DNA from 3 places in the Actinacidiphila yeochonensis CN732 genome. Region 2 is predicted to be linked to each of the others. Evidence: predicted binding sites of a transcription regulator. Region 2 holds the regulator's gene; each other region holds the start of a gene.
The links. The regulator HrcA, encoded in region 2, represses chaperone genes, less so after heat shock. The targets are predictions, from matches to a motif close to TTNGCACTCNGNNNNNCNGAGTGCNAA.

Region 1 (3,274 bases), on a different contig from region 2:
GCCGGGGCGTCGAGGCCGGTCAGCCGGCGCTGCCGCCGTCCCGCAGCGGTGCCCCGACCAGCATCGACGGCGCCCCCGCGACCCGGGTCAGGAAGACCACCGCCTCGTTCGGCCCCTGCGGCCGCACCCGGCGCCGCACCTCCTCCGGCTCCACCGCAGAGCCGCGCTTCTTCACCGTCAGCCGGCCCACCCCGCGCTCCCGCAGCAGCGCCTTGAGCCGCTTGAGGTTGAACGGCAGCACGTCGGTGATCTCGTATCCGGCCGCGTACGGCGTCGGACGCGCCGCGTCCGCCGTCACGTAGGCGATCGTCGGGTCGACCAGGCCGCCGCCCAGCTCCTCTGCGACCGCCGCCACCAGGTGGGCGCGCACCACCGCGCCGTCCGGCTCGTACAGGTACCGCCCCACCGGCCGGACCAGCGCCTCGGGCGGCGGCCCCGCCCCGGTCAGCGAGGCACCGCCCGGCAGCAGCGTGGCCCGCACCGTGCCCGGGCCGGTGCCGAACCACAGGGCGGCCTCCTTGACGTCGCCCCGGTCCGAGACCCACTCCGCCTCGGCCTCCTCCGGCACCGCCTCGTGCGGGATGCCCGGCGCCGCCTTCACCGCCGCGAACGGCACCGCCCGTGCCGCGCCCACCGCCCACGACAGCGGCGGCGAGTACGCCTCGGGGTCGAAGGTGCGGCCCCGCCCGGTCCGCCGCGCCGGGTCGACGAAGACCGCGTCGCACCCCTCCCGCCCGGCCGGATCGACCTCCGTGACGTCCGCGCAGCGCACCTCCACCAGCTCCGACAGGCCCAGTGCCGCGACGTTCGCCGCCGCCACCGCGCACGTCAGCGGGTCCCGGTCCACGGCCAGCACCTCGATGCCGGCCCGGGCCAGCGCCATGACGTCGCCGCCGATCCCCGAGCACAGGTCCGCCACCCGCCGCACCCCCAGCTCCCGGAACCGCCGCGCCCGGTACGCCGCCACCGTCGCGCGGGTGGCCTGCTCGACGCCGGCCGGCGTGAAGTACATCCGCGCCGCGTCCTCCGGCGCGAACTTCGCCGCCGCCCGCTGCCGCAGCCGCGCCTGCCCCAGCGCGGCCGACACCAGCGGGGCGTCGTACCGCCGCCGCAACCGGGTGGCCGTGGCCAGCTCGTCGGCCGGATCGTGGTCGCGCAGTTCAGCGAGCAGCTCCTGCCCGGCCGGCCCGGCCAGCGCTGCGAGGTCCTCAGGTGTCACCCGCACATTGTGCGGGGTCGCCCGCCCCCCGGCCGCCGGCCCTCGCCTCGGCGTTCCCCCGTAGGCCGTTCCGGGGGCGTTCCCGTGCCGTTCCGGGCCGCTCCGGCGCGACACACCTTGGGATGCCGCATTGGCACTCAGCTTGACCGAGTGCTAAGCGCGTCCTAGTCTCGGTTCTGGCACTCGGCCGCGCCGAGTGCCAGACACTCAGCGACGGGCAGGTCCGGCACCCGCGACGACGGGCCTACCAGGTCGCCGACCCATACAGACACTCCCGTGAGCCCTTTGAAGGGGGAGGTCGGATCGTGACGACCGCCAGCACCAAGGTTGCCATCAAGCCGCTTGAGGACCGCATCGTGGTCCAGCCGCTCGACGCCGAGCAGACCACGGCCTCCGGCCTGGTCATCCCGGACACCGCCAAGGAGAAGCCCCAGGAGGGCGTCGTCCTGGCCGTGGGCCCGGGCCGCTTCGAGGACGGCAAGCGCCTGCCGCTCGACGTCTCCGTCGGCGACGTCGTGCTCTACAGCAAGTACGGCGGCACCGAGGTGAAGTACAACGGCGAGGAGTACCTCGTCCTCTCGGCGCGCGACGTCCTCGCGATCGTCGAGAAGTAAGTCCCGGCTCCACAGCGCAGCCGTGATCCCGCCCCGGAATCTCCGTGCCCTTCTCCGGCCGGGCTCCGGGGCGGTTTCGTTTGACGACTGACGAGACTGACGAGCAGACGTCGAAGACAGCGAAGACGACGAGCAGACGAGGTAGTTCGCAGGCATGGCCAAGATCCTGAAGTTCGACGAGGACGCCCGTCGCGCCCTTGAGCGCGGCGTCAACAAGCTCGCCGACACCGTGAAGGTGACCATCGGTCCCAAGGGCCGCAACGTGGTCATCGACAAGAAGTTCGGCGCCCCGACCATCACCAACGACGGCGTGACCATCGCCCGCGAGGTGGAGCTCGAGGACCCGTACGAGAACCTGGGCGCGCAGCTGGTGAAGGAGGTGGCGACCAAGACCAACGACATCGCGGGCGACGGCACCACCACCGCCACCGTGCTGGCCCAGGCGCTGGTCCGCGAGGGCCTGCGCAACGTGGCCGCGGGTGCCTCCCCGGCCTCCCTGAAGAAGGGCATCGACGCGGCCGTCAAGGCCGTCTCCGAGGACCTCCTCGCCAGCGCCCGCGCCATCGAGGGCAAGGACGACATCGCCGCCGTCGCCGCGCTGTCCGCGCAGGACCAGCAGGTCGGCGAGCTCATCGCCGAGGCGATGGACAAGGTCGGCAAGGACGGTGTCATCACCGTCGAGGAGTCCAACACCTTCGGCCTGGAGCTGGACTTCACCGAGGGCATGGCCTTCGACAAGGGCTACCTGTCGCCGTACTTCGTCACCGACCAGGAGCGTATGGAGGCCGTCCTCGACGACCCGTACGTGCTGATCCACCAGGGCAAGATCTCCTCCATCCAGGAGCTGCTGCCGCTGCTGGAGAAGATCATCCAGGCCAACAGCTCCAAGCCGCTGCTGGTCATCGCCGAGGACGTCGACGGCGAGGCGCTGTCGACCCTGGTCGTCAACAAGATCCGCGGCACCTTCAACGCCGTCGCGGTGAAGGCCCCCGGCTTCGGTGACCGCCGCAAGGCCATGCTGGGCGACATCGCCACGCTGACCGGCGCGACCGTCATCGCCGAGGAGGTCGGCCTCAAGCTGGAGCAGGCCGGTCTGGACCTGCTGGGCACCGCCCGCCGCATCACCGTCACCAAGGACGACACCACCATCGTCGACGGTGCCGGCGACAAGGCCGAGATCGAGGGCCGCGTCGGCCAGATCAAGGCCGAGATCGCCACCACCGACTCCGACTGGGACCGCGAGAAGCTCCAGGAGCGCCTCGCGAAGCTGGCCGGCGGCGTGTGCGTGATCCGGGTCGGCGCCGCCACCGAGGTGGAGCTGAAGGAGAAGAAGCACCGCCTGGAGGACGCGATCTCCGCGACCCGCGCGGCCGTCGAGGAGGGCATCGTCTCCGGCGGTGGCTCCGCGCTGGTGCACGCCGTCAAGGTGCTCGCCGACAAC
Region 2 (3,274 bases):
CCGGCTGCGGCATGAACAGGTTCACCCCGAAGGGCCGCGCCGTGGCGTCGCGCACCTGCCGGATCTCCTCGTACATGGCCTCGGACGTCTTGTAGCCGGCCGCCAGGAACCCCAGGCCGCCGGCGGCCGAGACCGCCGCGGCCAGCCTCGGGTTGGACCCGCCGCCGGCCATCGGCGCCTGGACGATCGGGTACGCCGAGAACGCCGACAACGCCGAGTACGCGGAGAGATCGGAGGACACGTTCATGCGTTCATCGTGTCACGCGTCGATCGCCGGCCCCTCGCCTCCGGGCCCGGACGGTCCCGGAGGCGAGGCGGGGGCGGGCGGCATCGGGTCAGCGCCCGTTGAACGCGTCCTTCAGGCGGGAGAACAGCCCCTGCTGGCCGGGGGCGAACTGGCCGGTCGGCCGCTCCTCGCCGCGCAGCTGGGCCAGCCGCCGCAGCAGGTCCTCCTGCTCGGCGTCGAGCTTGTTGGGCGTGACCACCTCGACGTGCACGATGAGGTCGCCGCGGCCCCCGCCGCGCAGGTGGGTGATGCCGCGCTGGTGCAGCGGTACCGACTGGCCGGACTGGGTGCCGGGCCGGATGTCGATCTCCTCCAGCCCGTCGAGCGTCTCCAGCGGGCACTTGGTGCCGAGCGCCGCCGCGGTCATCGGGATGGTGACCGTGCAGTGCAGGTCGTCGCCGCGCCGCTGGAAGACCTGGTGCGGCAGCTCCCGGATCTCGACGTACAGGTCGCCGGCCGGGCCGCCGCCGGGGCCGACCTCGCCCTCGCCGGCCAGCTGGATGCGGGTGCCGTTGTCGACGCCGGCGGGGATCTTGACCGTGAGGGTGCGGCGGGAGCGGACCCGGCCGTCCCCGGCGCACTCCGGGCACGGGGTGGGCACCACGGTGCCGAAGCCCTGGCACTGCGGGCACGGCCGCGAGGTCATGACCTGGCCGAGGAAGGAGCGGGTCACCTGGGAGACCTCGCCCCGGCCGCGGCACATGTCGCAGGTCTGCGCGGAGGTGCCGGGGGCGGCCCCCTCGCCGTTGCAGGTGCCGCAGGTCACCGCGGTGTCGACCTGGATGTCCTTGGTGGTGCCGAAGGCCGCCTCGTTGAGCTCGACCTCCAGCCGGATCATCGCGTCCTGCCCGCGCCGGGTGCGCGAGCGCGGGCCGCGCTGCGAGGACTGCCCGAAGAAGGCGTCCATGATGTCGCTGAAGTTGCCGAAGCCCGCGCCGCCGAAGCCCGCTCCGGCTCCGCCGTTGGCCGACAGCGGATCGCCGCCGAGGTCGTAGACCTTCTTCTTCTGCGGGTCGGAGAGCACCTCGTAAGCGGCGTTGATCTCCTTGAACCGCTCCTGGGTCTTCGGGTCCGGGTTGACGTCCGGGTGCAGCTCGCGGGCGAGGCGGCGGAACGCCTTCTTGATCTCGTCCGGGCCCGCGTCGCGGCGCACGCCGAGCACGGCGTAGTAGTCCGTGGCCACCTACGACTCCGCCAGGATCTGTCCGACGTAACGTGCCACTGCGCGTACCGCTCCCATCGTTCCGGGGTAGTCCATGCGGGTCGGTCCGACCACGCCTAGCTTGGCGACGGCCTCGTCGCCCGAACCGTAGCCGACCGCCACCACGGAGGTGGAATTGAGGCCCTCGTGAAAGTTCTCGTGACCGATCCGGACCGTCATCGCCGAGTCCGTGGCCTCGCCGAGCAGTTTCAGGAGCACCATCTGCTCCTCCAGTGCTTCGAGCACCGGCCGGATCGTCATCGGGAAGTCGTGGTGGAAGCGGGTCAGGTTGGCGGCGCCGCCGAGCATGATCCGCTCCTCCTTCTCCTCCACCAGGTTCTCCAGCAGCGTCGCCAGGACGACGGCCACGGCGGGCCGGTCGTCCGCGTCGAAGCTCTCGGTGAGGTCCTGGACCGCCGAGGGTACGTCGGCGAAGCGCAGGCCGACGACCCGGCTGTTGAGGCGGGCCCGCAGATCCGCGAGGAGGATCTCGCCGACGGCGACGGGGCTGTCGATGAACCGCTGCTCCACCCGGCCGGTGTCGGTGATCAGCACCAGCATCATCCGGTAGGGGGAGAGTGTGAGGAGTTCCACATGCCGCACCGACGACCGGGTCAGCGACGGGTACTGCACCACGGCGACCTGCCGGGTCAGCTGCGCGAGCAGGCGGACGGTGCGGGCCACCACGTCGTCGAGGTCGGCGGCGCCGTCCAGGAAGTTCTGGATGGCCCGGCGCTCGGCGCCCGACAGCGGCTTCACCCCGGCCAGCCGGTCCACGAACAGCCGGTAGCCCTTGTCGGTGGGGATGCGCCCGGCGCTGGTGTGCGGCTGGGCGATGTAGCCCTCCTCCTCCAGCACCGCCATGTCGTTGCGGACGGTGGCCGGCGAGACACCCAGGTGGTGCCGTTCGGTCAGCGCCTTGGAGCCCACCGGCTCCTCGGTGCCGACGTAGTCCTGGACGATGGCGCGCAGGACTTCGAGTCTGCGTTCGCTCAGCATCGCGCACCTCCTGCCCGGGCCTCTCAGGCCGTCCGACCTGGCACTCCGCTGTTTCGAGTGCCAGCAATCCCGCAGCCAGTGTACGGCGATGGCACAAGGGCTCGGCAAGAGCGGCAGCGACACGGCGCCGTCCGGGCGACCGGTTCGGGCGGTACGCACCGGAACGACCGTTAAGCGGCGGGGCGGCGCGATGCGGGGCGCCCGCTGTCCGGGCCCGCCGGGCGGCGCCTCCGGCGGGCCCGGACAGGGGCGCGGCGGGCGGCGGCGGGGCCACGGCGATAGCGTCGCCCTTGTGCGGGACTCGGAGAACGCGGCGGACACGGGACAGCCCGAGGGCGACGGCTCGGTGTGGGAGCAGCTGGGGCCCGGCGTGGCCCGGCGGCGGCTGCCGCACCTGGACGTGACGATCGGGCTGGTGGTGGGCGCCGACGGGGTGCTGCTGGTGGACACCGGCTCCACCCTGCGCGAGGGCGCGGAGCTGCGCTCCCAGGTGGCCGACCTCACCGGCGGCAGGTCGGTGACCCATGTGGTGCTCACCCACGGGCACGTCGACCACGTCCTGGGCTCGGCCGCCTTCGAGGGCGCCGAGGTGTACGCGGCGCGCGGCCTGGGTGCCCGCCTGGCCCGCGAGGCCGAGGCGCTGCGGGCGGAGGCGGTCGAGCTGGGCACCGACCCCGCCGAGGCGGCCGAGGCCGTGGCGGCGCTGCTGCTCGCGCCGCCGACCACGGAGGTGGGCGGGGACGGCGCCGGGGACGGCACGGCCGAGGGGGTGGAGCTCGACCTGGGCG
Region 3 (3,274 bases), on a different contig from region 2:
CCGCCCTCCCCCAGCGGGGAGGGCGGCGCCGTCGGTCGTGCGCGGAGGGCCCGAGGGGCCCGGACGCTGAGCCGGGGCTCAGAAGTCCATGTCACCGCCGGGCATGCCGCCCGGAGCGGCCGCGGCGGCCTTCTCCGGCTTGTCGGCGATGACGGCCTCGGTGGTGAGGAAGAGCGCGGCGATGGAGGCCGCGTTCTGCAGCGCGGAGCGCGTCACCTTCGCCGGGTCGATGATGCCCTCGGCGATCAGGTCGACGTACTCGCCGGTCGCGGCGTTCAGGCCGTGGCCCGGGGTCAGGTTGCGCACCTTCTCCACCACGACACCGCCCTCAAGGCCGGCGTTGACGGCGATCTGCTTCAGCGGTGCCTCAAGGGCGAGCTTGACGGCCGACGCGCCGGTCGCCTCGTCACCCTGGAGCTCCAGCTTGTCGAAGACCGCGGAGGCCTGCAGCAGGGCCACGCCGCCACCGGCGACGATGCCCTCCTCCACGGCGGCCTTGGCGTTGCGCACCGCGTCCTCGATGCGGTGCTTGCGCTCCTTGAGCTCGACCTCGGTGGCGGCACCGGCCTTGATGACGGCCACGCCGCCGGCCAGCTTCGCCAGGCGCTCCTGGAGCTTCTCGCGGTCGTAGTCCGAGTCGCTGTTCTCGATCTCGGCACGGATCTGGTTGACCCGGCCGGCCACCTGGTCGGCGTCGCCCGAGCCGTCCACGATGGTGGTCTCGTCCTTGGTGATGACGACCTTGCGGGCGCGGCCCAGCAGGTCCAGCCCCGCGTTCTCCAGCTTGAGGCCGACCTCCTCGGAGATGACCGTGCCGCCGGTGAGGATGGCGATGTCGCCGAGCATGGCCTTGCGGCGGTCACCGAAGCCCGGGGCCTTGACGGCGACGGACTTGAAGGTGCCGCGGATCTTGTTGACCACCAGGGTCGACAGGGCCTCGCCCTCGACGTCCTCGGCGATGATCAGCAGCGGCTTGCCGGACTGCATGACCTTCTCCAGCAGCGGGAGGAGGTCCTTCACCGCGGAGACCTTGGAGTTGACGATCAGGATGTACGGGTCGTCGAGCGACGCCTCCATCCGCTCCAGGTCGGTGGCGAAGTAGGCGGAGATGAAGCCCTTGTCGAAGCGCATGCCCTCGGTGAGCTCGAGCTCCAGGCCGAAGGTCTGCGACTCCTCGACGGTGATGACGCCTTCCTTGCCGACCTTGTCCATGGCCTCGGCGATCAGCTCGCCGATCTGGGTGTCAGCGGCGGAGATCGAGGCGGTGGAGGCGATCTGCTCCTTCGTCTCGACGTCCTTGGCCTGCTCCAGCAGGGCGGCGGAGACGGCCTCGACGGCCTTCTCGATGCCGCGCTTGAGGGCCATCGGGTTGGCGCCGGCGGCGACGTTCCGCAGGCCCTCCTTGACCAGGGCCTGGGCGAGGACGGTCGCGGTCGTCGTGCCGTCACCGGCGACGTCGTCCGTCTTCTTCGCGACCTCCTTGACCAGCTCGGCGCCGATCTTCTCGTAGGGGTCCTCCAGCTCGATCTCCTTGGCGATGGAGACACCATCGTTGGTGATCGTGGGGGCGCCCCACTTCTTTTCGAGGACGACGTTGCGGCCCTTCGGGCCGAGAGTGACCTTGACGGCGTCGGCGAGCTGGTTCATCCCGCGCTCAAGGCCGCGCCGTGCCTCCTCGTCGAACGCGATGATCTTGGCCATGGTGAAGTGCCCTCCGCGGACTTGTCGGTTGCGCTCGGACCAGGCGGCGCCCGCGACGGACGGCCGCGGGGCTCCGGTCTCTTCCCGGCTCCCGCACGAGCCTCACCGGCCCGGTCCTCCTGTCACTCTCACTCGTAGAGTGCTAACGCCAATGATTAGCACTCACCCCCTGCGAGTGCAAGCGCCTCCCCCCGCACCGGCCACCTCGCGCCCGCCCGCCGGGCGGCTCCCGCCGGACCTCAGCCCCCTTCCGGGCGGCCGGCCGGAAGCCCCACGGCGGCAGACCGGGAGTCGGCCACGGGCGGTCGGGAGGGGCCGGTCAGGAGGGCGGGCAGGAGGCGGCCAGGAGCCGGACAGGGGACCGTCGGCGGCCCGTCAGGGCCCGTCTCAGCGCCCCGCGGTGGCGACACGAGGGGATCGCGAGGGGATCGCGAGGGGAACACGAGGGAGAACGCGGGGAGAACGCGAGGGAGCCGCACCCCCGCGGCGGGGTGCGGCTCCCGTGGTGCTGGTGCTACAGGTCGCGTCGGTGGCCGAACGCGCCGGGAGGTCAGACAGCCAGACGGACCATGTCCGCCTGCGGCCCCTTCTGACCCTGCGAGATCTCGAACTCGACCCGCTGGCCTTCTTCGAGGGTGCGGTACCCGTCCATCTGGATCGCGCTGTAGTGGACGAAGACATCCGCACCACCGTCGACCGCGATGAAGCCGTACCCCTTCTCCGCGTTGAACCACTTGACGGTGCCCTGAGCCATTCCTAACTCCCCTATTGCTGGCCCTGTCGCGGCCCCGCACTTCACGGGCCCGGGTCAGACCTCACCCGTCCTGGATTCCCGACCCGATGAGGGAGGGAACCCCGGGGGGCGTGCGCCGGAACGCGTCGACCGCGGCTGAATGTATCTGCACGGATGCCCACTGCAACAGGTCAAATGGACGAGAATTCTCGGCGCGACCGATCGGAAATGCACCGAGAAACATCGATAATGCGGGGCATCCCGGACAGGGCAAACGGGACGCATCGGGATAATTCACCGATGAATTTGGCGATAAATCGCCGCAGTCGTCTTCCGCAAGGACCAGGGTTTACTTCCGGCAACTGTACAACTCTTCAACTACCGCCCGGACAGCGGGACGCCCCGTCCACCCGAAGGGGTGAACGGGGCGATGGTGGCCGCTGCCGGCGGAAACACCCGCCGCCGGCGGCGGACACGGACGGCGCGTGGCCGCCGGTGGTTTCAGCCGCCCGCGACGGCGGGAATGATCGAGACGCTCGCACCGTCGGGGACGACCGTGGCCAGCCCGTCGGAGAAGCGGACGTCGTCGTCGTTGACGTAGACGTTCACGAAGCGGCGCAGCTTGCCCGCGTCGTCCAGGACACGGGCGGAGATGCCGTTGTGGTCGCGCTCCAGCGAGTCGATGACCTCGGCCAGCGTGGCGCCCTCGGCGGGCACCTCGGCCTGGCCGCCGGTGTAGGTGCGCAGGATGGTGGGGATGCGGACGGAAGCACTCATGCGAGGCCAGCCTCTCGGAAAGCGGCAAGGGTGGGGCGGATCGTCGCGGTCGGCCCGCTGGTG

Region 1: the regulator HrcA is predicted to act here: its motif matches at 1,350-1,376, upstream of groES (co-chaperone GroES).
Region 3: the regulator HrcA is predicted to act here: its motif matches at 1,821-1,847, upstream of groL (chaperonin GroEL).

The regions. Positions count from the first base shown of each region.
Region 1 is NZ_JQNR01000005.1:1,979,223-1,982,496, forward strand. Features, by position in the region: gene BS72_RS20410 (THUMP-like domain-containing protein) at 20-1,219, opposite strand; gene groES (co-chaperone GroES) at 1,525-1,833, shown strand; gene groL (chaperonin GroEL) at 1,988-3,274, shown strand, end outside.
Region 2 is NZ_JQNR01000003.1:834,516-837,789, forward strand. Features, by position in the region: gene BS72_RS05100 (nitronate monooxygenase) at 1-247, opposite strand, end outside; gene dnaJ (molecular chaperone DnaJ) at 336-1,469, opposite strand; gene hrcA (heat-inducible transcriptional repressor HrcA) at 1,470-2,486, opposite strand; gene BS72_RS05115 (MBL fold metallo-hydrolase) at 2,779-3,274, shown strand, end outside.
Region 3 is NZ_JQNR01000005.1:320,238-323,511, forward strand. Features, by position in the region: gene groL (chaperonin GroEL) at 79-1,701, opposite strand; gene BS72_RS13495 (cold-shock protein) at 2,252-2,455, opposite strand; gene BS72_RS13500 (ubiquitin-like small modifier protein 1) at 2,936-3,211, opposite strand; gene thrC (threonine synthase) at 3,208-3,274, opposite strand, start outside.